Regions from separate parts of the Mesorhizobium sp. M0778 genome, predicted to be linked through region 3. Evidence: predicted binding sites of a transcription regulator. Region 3 holds the regulator's gene; each other region holds the start of a gene.
What was found. The regulator LexA, encoded in region 3, represses DNA repair genes until DNA is damaged. The targets are predictions, from matches to a motif close to TGTTCNNNNTGTGTTCNG.
Positions count from the first base shown of each region.

Region 1: the regulator LexA is predicted to act here: its motif matches at 1,754-1,771, upstream of NKI22_RS13790 (ATP-dependent helicase).
Region 2: the regulator LexA is predicted to act here: its motif matches at 2,362-2,379, upstream of NKI22_RS05700 (2'-5' RNA ligase family protein).

Region 1 is NZ_JAMYPA010000008.1:113,496-118,499, reverse strand. It holds gene NKI22_RS13795 (glucose/quinate/shikimate family membrane-bound PQQ-dependent dehydrogenase) at 1-1,560, opposite strand, end outside; gene NKI22_RS13790 (ATP-dependent helicase) at 1,813-4,497, shown strand; gene NKI22_RS13785 (ABC transporter permease) at 4,507-5,004, opposite strand, start outside.
Region 2 is NZ_JAMYPA010000003.1:18,764-23,767, reverse strand. It holds gene NKI22_RS05715 (ABC transporter substrate-binding protein) at 1-459, shown strand, start outside; gene NKI22_RS05710 (cupin domain-containing protein) at 519-1,127, shown strand; gene NKI22_RS05705 (ABC transporter ATP-binding protein) at 1,117-2,202, shown strand; gene NKI22_RS05700 (2'-5' RNA ligase family protein) at 2,424-3,059, shown strand; gene NKI22_RS05695 (SRPBCC family protein) at 3,077-3,556, opposite strand; gene NKI22_RS05690 (ArsR/SmtB family transcription factor) at 3,559-3,909, opposite strand; gene NKI22_RS05685 (ArsC family reductase) at 4,084-4,437, shown strand; gene NKI22_RS05680 (DUF488 domain-containing protein) at 4,639-4,995, opposite strand.
Region 3 is NZ_JAMYPA010000010.1:99,224-104,227, forward strand. It holds gene NKI22_RS16365 (hormone-sensitive lipase) at 1-181, opposite strand, end outside; gene kynU (kynureninase) at 277-1,524, opposite strand; gene lexA (transcriptional repressor LexA) at 1,996-2,727, shown strand; gene NKI22_RS16380 (ComEC/Rec2 family competence protein) at 2,721-5,004, opposite strand, start outside.

The DNA.
Region 1 (5,004 bases), on a different contig from region 3:
GTCCGAGACCGGCTGCGTCGGCGAGGTATGGTCGCCTTCGATCGCGCCGCCCGGCGCCGGCACTTCCTTGACCGGAACGATCGGCTCGCCGCTGCGCCGGTCGAGCACATAGAGGTCGCCCTGCTTGGTCGGCCCGACCAGCGCCGGCACCACACCACTGGCCGTGGTTATGTCGACCAGCGTCGGCTGCGCCGGCACGTCCATGTCCCAGAGATCGTGATGCACGGTCTGCCGCACCCAGCGCAATTGTCCGGTGTTGAGATCGAGCGCGGTGATCGAGGAAGAGAATTTCTCGTCATTGGCGCTGCGTCCGGCGCCGAGCTGGTCCGGCGTCTTGTTGCCGAGCGGCACATAGAGCAGGCCGAGCTTCTCGTCGGCGCTCGCCGTCGACCACATATTGGGCGAGTTGTTGGTGTAGGTCTGGCCCGGCGGCAGCGGCGTCGTCTGGTCCGGATTGCCGGAATCCCAATTCCATAACAGCGCGCCGGTGTCGGCATCGTAGGCACGGATGACCCCGGACGGCTCCTGCGTCGAATAATTGTCGTTGACCGCGCCGCCGACGATGATCTTGTTGGCGACGATCAGCGGCGCGGAAGTCGAATAGTAATAGCCCGGCTTCGGATATGGCATGTTGGCGAGCAGGTTCAGCGTGCCGCCCTCGGCAAATGTCGGACAGACCTGGCCATTCGCCGCGTCGAGCGCGATCAGCCGGGCGTCCGATGTCGGCAGATAGATGCGCGTGGCGCAGGGCTGGCCGGCGGCGATCTTGGCATCGGCATAGTAAGCCACGCCGCGGCAGGTCTGGTGCTGGCGGTCCTTGTTGAGCTTGACCTGCGGATCGAAACGCCATTTCTCCTTGCCGCTCGCGGCATCGATGGCGATGGCGAAATTATGCGGCGTGCAGATGTAGAGCGTGTCGGCGATTTTCAGCGGCGTCACCTGATAGGTCGTCTCGCCGATGTCGTCGGGCCCTTTCACGTCGCCGGTGCGATAGGTCCAGGCCGGCTGCAGATTGGCAACGTTTTCGGGGGTGATCTGGTCGAGCGGCGAATAGCGCTGGCCATATTGCGTGCGACCGTAATAGTGCCATTCGCCGGCCGGCACATTGCCGCCGAGTTCGGCCGTCGGCGTCACCTTGTCGGTGTTGAGTTGGCCGGCAATATCCTTTGGGTCCGTCGTCATCGAATAACCGGCGACGCCGAGCGATGCCAGCACCGCGAGGATCAGCGGCGCTCGTCCGTCGGGACCGGTAAGCCCGCGCCGCGCCCATGGCGTCAATAGCCACAGCGCGACAAGCACGATGATGCCGCCGCGCGGGCCGAGCTCCCACCAGTCGAAGCCGGTTTCCCAGACAGCCCAGGCGAGCGTGCCGAGCACGATCGCCGCGTAGAGCCACAGCGCCGTGGATCTGCGCCTGTAGAGCAGCCAGGCAGCGATCAGGAAAGCTATGCCGGCGATGACGTAATACCAGCTGCCGCCCAGCGTCACGAGCCAGATGCCGCCGCCGCCAAGCGCCAGGCCGATGAGGAAAAGGATCAGGGAGGTGATGACCACAGCCAAGACGGTGCTCCTTCGACTGGTGCGCTCCGCGACGCGTCCATGGGCAACCCCGCATTGCGTGCCTGCCCCCACGCAACTTTCTCCGGCCCGCTTCCCCTGTCAAGCAAGCTCGGCGTTTTACGGCGTCGACCCACGGCAAGCTCGGCGTTTTGGTTAGCGGACCCATTCAGATTGTGAGTCTACCGACTGGACAGAGAACAAAACGGAGACACTTCTGGCCTTTCGCTGCCGAATCACTACATTCGGGGAGAGATGTCCGGCTTTTCGGAAGACATGCCCTTTTTTGACGAACCGAACGCGCGGCCCGTGGCCCCGTCGGGCATCGCCGCGCGCGCCATGGCTGCCCGCAGCAATCAAAACAACGCGCCCGATTATCTCAACGGCCTCAACCCCGAGCAGCGGCTGGCGGTGGAAACCACGGAAGGCCCGGTGCTGGTGCTGGCCGGCGCCGGCACCGGCAAGACGCGCGTCTTGACCACCCGCATCGCCCACATCCTTGCCACCGGCAAGGCCTTCCCTTCGCAGATCCTCGCCGTCACCTTCACCAACAAGGCGGCGCGCGAGATGAAGCAGCGCATCGGCCTGTTGATCGGCGAAGGCAATGTCGAGGGCATGCCGTGGCTCGGCACCTTCCACTCGATTGGCGTGAAGCTGCTGCGCCGACATGCCGAGCTGGCCGGGCTCAAATCCGACTTCACCATTCTCGACACCGACGATGTCGTGCGGCTGATCAAACAGCTCATCCAGGCGGAAGGGCTGGACGACAAGCGCTGGCCGGCCAAGCAGTTCGCCCAGATGATCGACGGCTGGAAGAACAAGGGCCTCGGTCCCGCCGACATCCCCGAGGGCGATGCCCGTGCCTTCGCCAACGGCAAGGGCCGCGAACTCTACAAGGCCTATCAGGAGCGGCTGCAGACGCTGAATGCCTGTGACTTCGGCGATCTCCTATGTCACCCGATCCGCATCTTCCGCGCCAATCCGGACGTGCTGAAGGAATACCACAAGCGCTTCCGCTACATCCTCGTCGACGAGTACCAGGACACCAACACCGCACAGTACATGTGGCTGCGCCTGCTGGCCCAGCGGCCTCAAGGCAAGCCAATCTCCCCCCTCGCGGGGGAGATTGGGCGCTCTTCGGCCGAAGGCCGCAAGCCCGACCGGGCGTCGGCCGGCCAGGCCGCCCCCGCGGAGGCCAGCGAGCGAAGCTCGCGCGCGGCCGTGAGCGAAAGCAAAGTTAACATCTGCTGCGTCGGCGACGACGACCAGTCGATCTATGGCTGGCGCGGCGCCGAAGTCGACAACATCCTGCGCTTCGACAAGGATTTCCCCGGCGCCACCATCATCCGGCTGGAGCGCAACTACCGCTCGACCGCGCACATCCTCGGCACCGCCTCGCATCTCATCGCCCACAATGAGGGCCGCTTCGGCAAGACGCTGTTTACCGAGAAGATCGCCGAGGACGACGAGAAGGTGCATGTCCACGCCGCCTGGGATTCCGAGGAGGAGGCCCGCGCCGTCGGCGAGACCATCGAGGCCTACCAGCGCCAGAAGCACAATTTGAACGATATGGCGATTCTCGTCCGCGCGTCTTTCCAGATGCGCGAATTCGAGGACCGCTTCGTCACGCTCGGCCTCAACTACCGCGTTATCGGCGGCCCGCGCTTCTATGAGCGGCTCGAGATCCGCGACGCGCTGGCCTTCTTCCGCGTCGTCGCGCAAGGCGCCGACGACCTCGCTTTCGAGCGCATCGTCAACGTGCCGAAGCGCGGGCTTGGCGAGGCCACCATCCGCCAGATCCATGATACCGCCCGCGCCCTTCGCATCCCGATGCTGGAGGCGGCGGCAAAACTCGCCGAGAGCGACGAGCTGAAGCCGAAGCCGCGCGCCGCACTTCGCGAGGTCGCCGCCAATTTCGAACGCTGGCAGAAGGCTCTGGAAACCACCCCGCATACCGAGCTCGCCGAGACCATTTTGGAGGAGAGCGGCTACACCGACATGTGGAAGAACGACCGCTCGGTGGAAGCGCCCGGCCGGCTCGAGAACTTGAAAGAACTGATCCGCTCCATGGAGGAGTACGAATCGCTGCGCTCCTTCCTCGAACATGTCGCACTCGTCATGGACGCCGAGCAGAACGCCGAGCTCGACGCCGTCAACATCATGACGCTGCATTCGGCCAAGGGCCTCGAATTCGAGACCGTCTTTCTGCCTGGCTGGGAGGAGGGCCTGTTCCCGCATCAGCGCGCACTCGACGAGGGCGGCCGCTCCGGCCTGGAGGAAGAGCGCCGCCTTGCCTATGTCGGGCTGACCCGCGCCAAGAAGAACCTGCATTTGTGGTTCGTCTCCAACCGCCGCATCCATGGCCTCTGGCAATCGACTATCCCGTCGCGCTTTCTCGACGAACTGCCGGAAGCCCATGTCGAGGTCGCCGAAAGCGGCAACTCCTATGGCGGTTACGGCAACGCCTATGGCGGTGGTTCTTTCGCCTCCGGTCGTGGTGGCCAAGGGGCAGGAAGACAGAACCCCTACGGGGCGTCGCGCTTCGACAACATTGGCGGCAATTCCGGCGCCGAGAAATCCGGCGCTTTCTCCAACACCTATGCGACGCCGGGCTGGCAGCGCGCTCAAGCGAACCGCACCGAGGCGACCGACCGCAATTGGGGCACGCGCTCCGGTCACCAGGTCGAGCGCATCGGCTATGGCGAAACCGACTCGGGCTACGGTGCCGGCCGCACCTCGATCAAGGGCCGCACCATCGACGGCGAGCTGGTCGCCAAATCCGTCGCCGACACGCCCTCCCCCTTCAGCGTTGGCGACCGCGTCTTCCACCAGAAATTCGGCAACGGCAACATCTCGGCCATCGAAGGCAACAAGCTGACCATCGACTTCGACAAGGCCGGCCAGAAACGCGTGCTGGACGGGTTTGTCACGGGGGTTTGAGGCCGCCGGTCACCGATACCGCGCTTGGTTCCACTTATGGCCGAGCAGCGACAGGATAATGATCAGCCCGTTGAAGAACTGGACGTAGAAGCCGCTCAGTCCCGCCGCGACGACGCCGGTCTGGATGAAGGACACCGTAACCGCGCCGATCGCGCCGCCGACGACGGTGCCGATGCCGCCCCAGGTCGGCGTGCCTCCGACGAACACCGATGCCAGCACCGGCAGCAGGTATCCGTCGCCCGCCGTCGGCCACCAGGTGAAGTTGATCATTACCGAGAACGTGCCGGCGATCGCCGCGCCGATACCGACGAAGACGAACACTTTCACCCTGACGCGCTTGACATCGATGCCCATCTGCTGGGCGCTGTCGGGATTGTCGCCGACCACCTTGACCTGGGCACCGAAGCGATGGCGGTTGTAGAGCAGCGCCGACAGCACGACGAAGGCGATGGCCCAGAATATCTGCACCGGGATGCCGTAAAGCTGGCTGGAGAAGATCTTGTAGGC
Region 2 (5,004 bases), on a different contig from region 3:
CTGCGCGAGCAGCGCCCGCTGCTCTCAAACTACACCACAGACATGACATCGGTCGAACAGGCGCTGGCCAGCGGCCAGCTGGTCGCCGCCATGACCTGGAATGCCTCGGCCACGTCGCTGAAGAAGCAAGGCGTGCCTGTCGAGTTCATGAAGCCGAAGGAAGGCATGCTTACCTGGGCTTGCGGTTTCGTCATGCTCAAGGACGCCAAGAACGTCGACCTCGCCTATGACTTCATCAACAGCCGGCTGGAAACGGACTCGGGCAAATACCTGATCCAGGCCTATGGCTATGGCAGCTCGACCAGCTCGGCTTTCGCTGCCGTGCCGAAGGAGGAGCTGGAGAAATTGCAGCTGCCGTCCGATCCGGAAGTGATGTTGAAGACCACCATCTTCACCGGGCCGATGAAACAGAATGATGAACTCGCCAAGATGTTCGAGAAGGTCAAGGCGGGCGGCTGAGCCTGCTTCTTCCTTCTCCCGCAAGGGGAAGGGAAAGCATTGGCAAAAAGGACGAATGGATGGACATGCTGGACGAAGCGGCTGAGAAGCCGAAGGACGACGCCGACGTCAGGGTCGGCCGGCGCGTGCGGGCGCTCAGGCTGGAGCGTAATCTCTCGCTGGCCGAACTTGCAGCCAAAGCCGGCGTCTCGATCGGAGCGCTGAGCCAGATCGAGCGCGGCATGTCGTCATTGCGGGTCCGAGTGATCTGGCCGCTCGCCGCCGCCCTCGACATCGAGCCGTCCGCGCTGATCGCCGACGGCAACGACGCCGGCAACGATCTTTATTGTGTGCGCGCCAACAGCCGGCGTCAGATCCCGGTCAAGTCGGAAGGCATCGCCAAGTCGCTGCTGTCGCCGCCGGCTGCTGCGCTGACCGGCATGCTGGTGACGGTGGAGGCCGGTGGCGGCACCGCCGAAGCCTACGCCCATGCCGGCCATGAATTCGGGTTCGTCCTTTCGGGCGAGGTCGAGCTGGTGGTCGATTCGACCAGATACGGCCTGAAGGCCGGCGACAGCTTCGCCTTCAAGAGCACCTTGCTGCATGCTTTCCGCAATCCGGGCAGCGAGCGCTGCCAGATCCTGTGGGTCAACACGACCAAGCCGTCCGAGGTTCGCAATGGCACCTGATCCACTCGTCCGGCTGGACAAGGTCTCCAAGATATTCCCCGGCAGCATCGTCGGGCTCGATGCCGTCGATCTCGATATTTCGCGCGGCGAGTTCCTGACCCTGCTCGGACCATCCGGCTGCGGCAAGACCACCAGCCTGCGGGTCATCGCCGGCTTCGAAAGCCCGTCGAGCGGCAAGGTTCTGCTCGAAGGCCGCGACATCAGTGCGCTCAGGCCCTTCGACCGTCCGGTCAATACCGTATTCCAGGACTACGCGCTGTTCCCGCACATGAACGTCGCCGAAAATGTCGGCTTCGGCTTGTCGCTGCGCAAGCTCTCCGGTGCCGAACAGGCAAAGCGCGTCGGCGCAGCGCTCGACATGGTCGGCCTTGCTGAAAAGCTCGGCGCCCGCGTGTCCGAATTGTCGGGTGGCCAGCGCCAGCGCGTCGCGCTTGCCCGCGCCATCGTCTGCGAACCGCGCGTGCTGCTGCTCGACGAGCCGTTATCGGCGCTCGATGCGCATCTGCGCGAACAGATGCAGGTCGAATTGAAGCGACTGCAGTCGCGCCTCGGCACCACTTTCGTCATGGTCACGCACGACCAGACCGAGGCGCTGTCGATCTCTGATCGCATCGTCGTCATGAACAAAGGCCGCATCGAGCAGATTGCGCCGCCGGCGACCCTCTACGACCGGCCCGCCACCAAATTCGTTGCCAGCTTCATCGGCACGATGAACCTTCTGCAGTCGCGCTTCGTCGGCCGTGACGGCGAGCGCTTGCGGTTCGCCGCCGGCGCCCTGCCGCTGGAAGCGGTTTCGGAGACGGGCGAACTGCCTGGCGAGGGCACGGTGCGCACCATCGGCGTGCGTCCAGAGGATTTTTTGGCGACGACCGAAGCGGCGGCCGGCACTGTACCGGTGCGGGTGAACAGCATCGTCTTCCACGGCCGCACCTTGCGCCTTCATGCGGAGCTGGGGCAGGGGACACAGGTGGTGATCGACGCGCCGCGCCGGGCGGAGGGTTTTCAATTCAGCGTCGGCGACGTGGCGCATATCAGCCTGCGCCGTGGCGCCAACTGCCCTATGCTGTCCAGCTAGGCAACGGCCGCGAATACGCCGACCGGGCGATCCACGATTTCCTCGAGATCAAGGGCATCATCGGCGACGGCGCCTGAGCCATCAACATACGGCCGACCGAAATGTGGTTGCGAGCGTTGGTGCTGCCAGTACCGGCGCTCGTATCATTTTCGTTTGATTTGTTCCCTTTTTGTTCTATTCTGCTTGGCTGGGCGGGAATGGCTTTGAGAGGAGCAATGAACATGAATGAGCTGCCCGCATTCAGGATCACCGAAAACGGCCAAGCCGTGTTCAACTGGCAGGAGCTGGATCGGCGCTGGAATGACCGGCTGTTCTTCGCCATTCTTCTTGAAAGTACGATCGCCGTGCCGCTTGCACGCCGGGCCGCCGTCTGGCGGCGAGAATCGGGATTGCGAGGGCAAGTGTTTCCGGCGGAACGCCTGCACATCTCGCTTATTGGGCTCGGCGACTATGATGGACTGCCGGAGGAATTGGTCAAAATCGCCCGCCACGTCGCCTCGATGGTCCAGGCGAAACCGTTTGAGGTGTCGTTCGATCGGTTGTCGGCTTTCGGCGGCGGTGCGTTGGTGCTGCGTGGCAGCGACGGCGTCCCGCCGCTGCAAGCGTTCTGGCGCAATCTTACCGCCCTGATCGCCGACAGCCCGCTGAAGCCCTTTGTGGGGAGCTCCTTTGAACCTCATGTTACATTGCTTCGTGACAAATTGCGGGTTCAAAGGGTTCGAGAACGGGCGATCGAACCCATCAGCTGGACCGTACGTGACTTTGTGCTCATCCGCAGTCTGATCCGGCAAGGCCGGTACGAAGAGCTCGGGCGCTGGCGGTTGAACGGCCACGACGATTCCGTGGCCGCAATGTGAGCCAAGCCAGGGTCCCCTCAGATCGTCTTGACGTAGCCCGCCAACTGATCCGCCACCGTGCCCCAGCCGTCGTAAAAGCCCATCTCCTCGTGGCTGTTGCGCGTGGCTTCGTCGCGGTGGATAGCGGTCGCGGTGTAGCGCGTCGCCTCGCCCTGCGATTGCAGCGATATGACGGCTGTGATGAATGGGTCGCCTGACGGCCGGTAGCCGGGCAGCAGCGCATCGGTCCACACCAGCCGCTCGTTCTGGACGATCTCGAGGTAGCAGCAACGCCTGTCGTTGACCTCCTTGCCGTCGGGCGACTGCATGCGGGTGCGGAACAGACCGCCGGGCCGCAGGTCGATCTCGCAATCGGTGATGATCCACGGCTTCGGCGTGAACCATTGGCGGACATGCTGGGGCTTCGTCAAGGCCGTCCACAGCAGTTCTCGTGGCGCCTCGATCGTCCGTTCGAGCACGAGGTCGAGCTTCGGATCGGGTTGAAAAAACGCGACCATATTCATCTGTCTGTCTCCTTGAGTTTCAGCACGTAGTCGTCGAACTGGTCGAGACGGCGCTCCCACAGCTCACGCTGCTCGGCCAGCCAGCTTTCCGCGAGCTTCAGCGGCTCCGGCGCAAGCCGGTAGGTCCTGACGCGGCCGGCCTTCTCCGAACGCACCAGCCCGCAGCCTTCCAAAACCCTGAGATGCTCGATGAAGGATGGCAGGGCCATCTCGAACGGCTGGGCAAGCTCGCTGACCGAGGCGGGGCTTCGGTTCAGCCGCTCGACCACGCGCCGCCGGGTCGGATCGGCGAGCGCACGGAAAATGCCGTCGATCGGTGGGGGGCTTTCGGTCTGCAGGCTCGTCATGGTCATTTCCTTGCCTCGGCCATTCCGCGTGACCAAAATTAGCTCGGGACAATAGTTAGGAAAATTCCTTACTATTGGCAAGCGCAAAAATCACGGATGCCTGGCAAGGCAGCTGGAAAAGTGAGAGGCACGGTTTTAGGGTGCCATCAGATTCGACCGATCCGAGGAAGCGTTTTGACGATCACCATGTACGGCATCACCAATTGCGATACGGTCAAGAAGGCGCGTTCCTGGCTGGCGAGCCATGATGTTGCCTATCGCTTTCACGATTACAGGGCAGACGGGCTTGACGCGGATCGGCTGAACGGCTGGTCAGGCAAGGTCGGCTGGGAAATCCTGCTCAACAAGGCGAGCACGACGTTTCGCGAACTGTCGGAGGAGGACAGACTGGGTCTGGACGAGAACAAGGCCAAGGCGCTGATGCTGGCCAAACCGACGATGATAAAGCGACCGGTGCTGGAACTTGGCGACAGGGTTCTCGTTGGCTTCAAGCCTGATGTTTATCAGCAGGCGGTGAGTGGGAAATAGGACCGACCCGCCGCGATCCGTCGCGCCCCCTCTGTCCTGCCGGACATCTCCCACTCTAGTGGGGTGATTGGATGTCACTTCGGCGTTCGCTAGTCTCCAAAGAAGGGCGCTTTCGGCGAAGCTGCCAATCTCCCCCCCTTGGGGGCCCACGAGGGGGAGATGTCCGGCAGGACAGAGAGGGGTGCTGTCCCGCCGGCGTGACTAATTGTTCTCACGCAAATAGCTAGCCAGTGCCACCGCATTGTTGTGCGCCTCGTCATGGGCGCCGTAGAGCAGCGTCACCTTGCCTTCACGGAGCAAGGCGCGCAGTTCCGCCACCGCCTCGCCGTTCCGTTCGAGCTCATCGCGGTATCGCCGCTGGAACTCCGCCCAGCGCGCCGGCTCATGGCCGAACCATTTGCGCAACGCGTCGCTTGGCGCGATGTCCTTTAGCCAGGCCGTCAGCGCCGCGTCCTGCTTGGCGATGCCGCGCGGCCATATGCGATCGACGAGCACCCGCTGCCCGTCATCGGGCGCCGGCGGCTCATAGATGCGCTTGACCGCGAGCTCCATTGCCAACTCCGCATG
Region 3 (5,004 bases):
CGAGCCGGTTGCGTGGGCCATGGCCATAGGCCATGTCGAGCCGCGCCCGGCCCTCGGTCGAAAGCACGTCGCGAAAAACCCGCGCGGGCTCGACCCAGGCCGCCGGCCAGCGATCGCTGCCGGCTATGTTGGCGCCGTTGGCATAGGCGTTGTCCCAATCGGCAATGTGACGTTCGAACACCCTGCGCCCTCCCCTGGCAATATGGCCTTGCAACGAGCGTGAGCATCGCGCGGCGCGTCGTCGCCAGCCTCACGATTCCAGCTCTCGCATCAATCTCAAGTGACAGCCGCCTTGATGGCGAAGCGCGCATCCTTCCACGCACCGGTGCGCAGGATGTCCTCAAGCACTTCGACGGCCTGCCAGACATCGGCATAGCCGACATAGAGCGGGGTGAAGCCGAAGCACATGGTCGATGGCGCGCGAAAATCGCCGATCACGCCACGTTCGATCAGCGCGCGCATGATCTGGTAGCCATGCTCGTGCATGAATGAAATCTGGCTGCCGCGTTTTTCCCCGTCGCGCGTGCTTTCGAGCGTTAGCCCGTAAGTGCCGCACTTTGCCTCGACGAGCTCGATGAACAGATCAGCCAGCGCGATGCTCTTCTTGCGCACCGCCGTCATGTCGACATCGTTCCAGATGTCGAGCGCGCCCTTCAGCGTGCGCATCGACAGGACCGGCTGGGTGCCGCACAGAAACCGGCGGATGCCGGTGCCGGCCGCATAGCCTGGCTCGAAGGCGAAGGGCCGTGCATGGCCCCACCATCCGGTGAGCGGCTGCTGGATGTCGGCAAGATGCCGCTCAGCCGCATAGATGAAGGCAGGCGCGCCCGGTCCGCCATTCAGATATTTGTAGGTGCAGCCAACGGCAAAATCGGCGTTTGCCGTGTCGAGCTCGACTGGCATCGCACCGGCGGTGTGGCAGAGATCCCAGACGATCATCGCCCCGGCTTCCTGGGCCCTGCGCGTCAGCGCCGGCATGTCGCGCAGTTCGCCCGACTTGTAGTTGATGTGGTTGACCAGCACCACGGCGGTGCGTTCGTCGATCAGCTCTTCGATGCTCGGCGCGTCGACCCCCGAGAGGCGCAGCAGCGTATCTTTTCGCGTCGAAACCACACCCTCAGCCATGTAGAGGTCTGTCGGAAAACTGTCGCCCTCGGCGACGATGACCTGCCGCTCCGGCCGCATGGCCATGGCGGCGTGCAGCAGCTTGTAGATGTTGACCGATGTCGTGTCGCAGACCACCGTCTGGCCGGCCGCGGCACCGATCAGGCGCCCGAGCTGGTCGCCGAGTTCGAGCGGCATGTTGAACCAGCCAGCCGTGTTCCAGGCGCGGATGAGATCATGCGCCCATTCTTCGGTCGCTGCCTTGCTCAATTCATCGAAAGCTGCACGCGAAGCGGCCCCTAGCGAATTGCCGTCGAGATAGATCACTCCTTGCGGCAGCACAAAGCGGTTGCGCATCGCGCGCAGCGGATCTGCAGCATCCATCGCCCTTATGGCCACGAGATCGCGAATTCCTGTCATGATTTGTCTGCTCCCCCAAGATTCACCGCAACGCCGGACACGCATCGACGGCATCCATCGGTCACGAGCGGTTCTCCATTACCTGGTATCGCGCAGCAAGGCTCCACCGGCGACAAGTTGCCTGACCACGCGGTGGAAACCAGGAGCCAAGCCAACCCAAGGTTGGCGTTTTGAGTTCGTTTCGTTCACGGTGCATTGACCAAACCGCACAGTCGATACGGCTTCAATTCCGTGCCCTTTGCCGGCTGAAGGCCGATACCAGTGCCGCCTTCTGGGAACCCAGAGGCCGCAAACGAAAGCAGAATCAAGGCGATGACGCCCGCGGCGGTGAAAATGCAGCGTTCCGGTTTGGTGAGTGGTATCGTTTCCCGAGCCCTAACACATTCATTAAACTTTAAACAGTTGCGGAACACAACTGGAACAGATAGTGTTTGTTCTGGGTTTGTTTTTCTGATTCTGTTGGGGGTCGCTATGCTGACACGCAAACAACACGAACTGCTTATGTTCATCCACGAAAGGCTGAAGGAAAGCGGTATCCCGCCCTCCTTCGACGAGATGAAGGAAGCGCTCGACCTGGCTTCCAAATCGGGAATCCACCGGCTGATTACGGCGCTGGAGGAGCGCGGCTTCATTCGCCGTTTGCCCAACCGGGCCCGTGCACTGGAGGTGCTGCGCCTGCCCGATTCGATCGCCCCCGGCCTCAATGCGGCACGCAAGTTCTCGCCGAGCGTCATCCAGGGCAGTCTTGGGCAAGGTCCTCGGCAGGGCAAGCCGACATCGTCGCGGATGCCTGCAGCCGGCAATGACGACGATGTCGTCGCCGCCGTGTCGATCCCGGTGATGGGCCGCATCGCCGCCGGTGTGCCGATCGATGCCATCCAGCACCAGACGCATTCGATCTCGGTGCCGCCGGACATGATCATGGGCGGCGAGCATTATGCGCTGGAGGTCAAAGGCGATTCGATGATCGAGGCTGGCATTTTCGACGGCGACACGGTGATCATCCGCAATGCCGATACGGCGAGCCCCGGTGAGATCGTGGTGGCACTGGTCGACGAGGAAGAAGCGACGCTGAAGCGGTTCCGCCGCAAGGGCGCCTCGATCGCCCTGGAAGCCGCCAATCCGGCCTACGAGACGCGCATCTTCGGACCAGACAGGGTCAAGGTGCAGGGCAAGCTCGTTGGGCTGATCCGCCGCTACTGAGCTGCGCCCTTGGCGCCGGCTTTTGGCTTGTCGGCTCTGCGGTATGGCGGCATGCCCCGCGCCGCGCGTGAAAATTTCCGCTGCACGTGCCAGGGCCGGTATGATTTTTCGACGGCGAAGCGGATTTCGGCGCGTGTTGCCGCTTGTGGATCGAAATAGACGGCCGCACTTCCCGCGCGCGCCAGTTGCCGTTTGGTGACGACGAGGACCAGCCGGTCGTAGTAGCAGGGATTATGGGCGGTGGCGTCGTCGATGACGATCAAGCTGGCAAAGGCGCAGGCTGGCCGTGCAGTATCGCGGTCATTGGCTAGCGCGATGATCGCGCCGGATGGATGCCTGGCAAGGCAGAGACCGTCCGTGCAAATGAACGGCATGCCCGGCGGTAAGTCGGCCGGATCGGCAATGTCGAATTGCGGATCGTTCTTTCCAGGTGTTTCCGGCGCGACGATAGCCTCTGATGTGAGCGCGCGTTTCCAGTTGTCGATGGTGAACTCATTCGGGCGTGCCCGGTTGACCGCGAGTTCACCGCTGCCGATCGGCAGCGCGACGAGCCGTGCGTCCTCCGAGATCAATACATCGGGTACGCGCGTCTGCGTTGTCGTTAGCAAGCCGGCGAGCGCAAAAGGAAGGGCCACGAGCCGCAACCAGGTCGTCGCCATGCTGGCAATGACGAGGGCGATCGTCACCAAAAGGACAGATCTCAGCGAAATCAGCCCGACCGCATCGATCGGCGAGCGCTCGGAGATCCACCCGGACAGGGCGATCATCGCCGTCAGCCCCTTGCCCATCACGTAGAGGAAAGGCCCATCCGCGCCGAACGGCATCGCCAGCGCACTGAGGACGGCGAAGGGCATGACGACCAGTGAGACGATAGGCATGATGGCCAGATTGGCGAACAGGCTGAGCGGCGCCACGCGCTGGAAATGCCATATGGCGAAAAGCGCCGTGGCGCTCCCTGCAATGATCGAGGTCATCGCCAGGCCGCCCATGCCCAGCAGTACCTTTCTAGTGGCAAAGCGTAGCGGCGACCGCCGGGGCGGCGGCGTGGTGGCCCCGCCGGCGCGGTAATCGGACCAGCCTGCATAGGCGCCGACAAGGGCCGCCGTCGCGGCGAAGGACATCTGGAAGCTCGGACCGACCACCTCGTGCGGCGACACCAGAATGACCGCGATGGCCGAGATCGCCAGGTTGCGCATGGTGAGCGCGGCCCGGTCGAACAGCACGGCGATAAGCATCACCGCCAACATGATGAAGCTGCGTTCGGCCGCCACCACAATGCCGGAAAAGACGAGGTAGGCCGCAATCGAAAAAAGCGCGGCGGCCGCCGCGTATTTCTTGACCGGCCGTCGCGATGAGAAATCGGGAAACAGCGCAAAGGCGCCGCGCAGCAGCGCCATAATGGTGCCGGCGACCAACGCCATATGCAGCCCCGAGATGGAGATGATGTGGTAGATGCCGGTACGCCGCATCGCTTCGTTGATCTCCTCGGGAATGCCGGCGCGCACGCCGACGATCAGCGCAGCAGCAATCTCGCCCTCGGCGCCGCCGATGCGGCTGCGGATATGGTCGGCGATGGATTCGCGCGCGTCTTCGATCGCGGAAGAAAGCCGCGCGGCAAACGGCATGCTGCTCGACGACACGACTTTCGGATTGCCGAGAAAAAAGCCGCTGCCGCCGATACCGGCAAAATAGCTGTCGAAGGAGAAATCATAGCTGTCGGGCCGCACCGGCCCGGTCGGCGGCAGCAGCCGCACATAGCCGGCGATCTCGGAACCGGCGGTCAGCTCAGCCGGTATTTTCATCGCCGAAACGCGGACCCGTTCCGGCATGTAGCGCAGTGTCGGCCTGGCAGTTGAGATCACATCGATCGTCAGCCTGATGCGGCCGCTCGCCATGGGCTCGAACGATACGACGCGACCCGTGAGGCGCGTCGAGATTTCGGAACCGAGCATATGCGTTCCGACACGCCAGGTCTCGACCTTGGCGGCAAGCACGCCAAGCGCGCAGAGCAACGCCGCCATGAAGCACAGGCGGGTTCTGGGCCACGACCGCGAGGCGACGGCACAGAGGGCTGCCAAGGCGACGATTGCGATCGGCTGTGGAAAGGCCGGCTCCACCGCCAGCGCAAAATATACGACCACCCCGCATGCGAGGAACACCGGCACCAGCAGGAAGGCGACCCCACGGTCGAGCTCCAGGCCGACCGCCGAGGTTACGCCGTTGCGGATACGGGACGGTGACGGGAGGCGGAAACGCCGGCGTAGGCGCACGATGGGC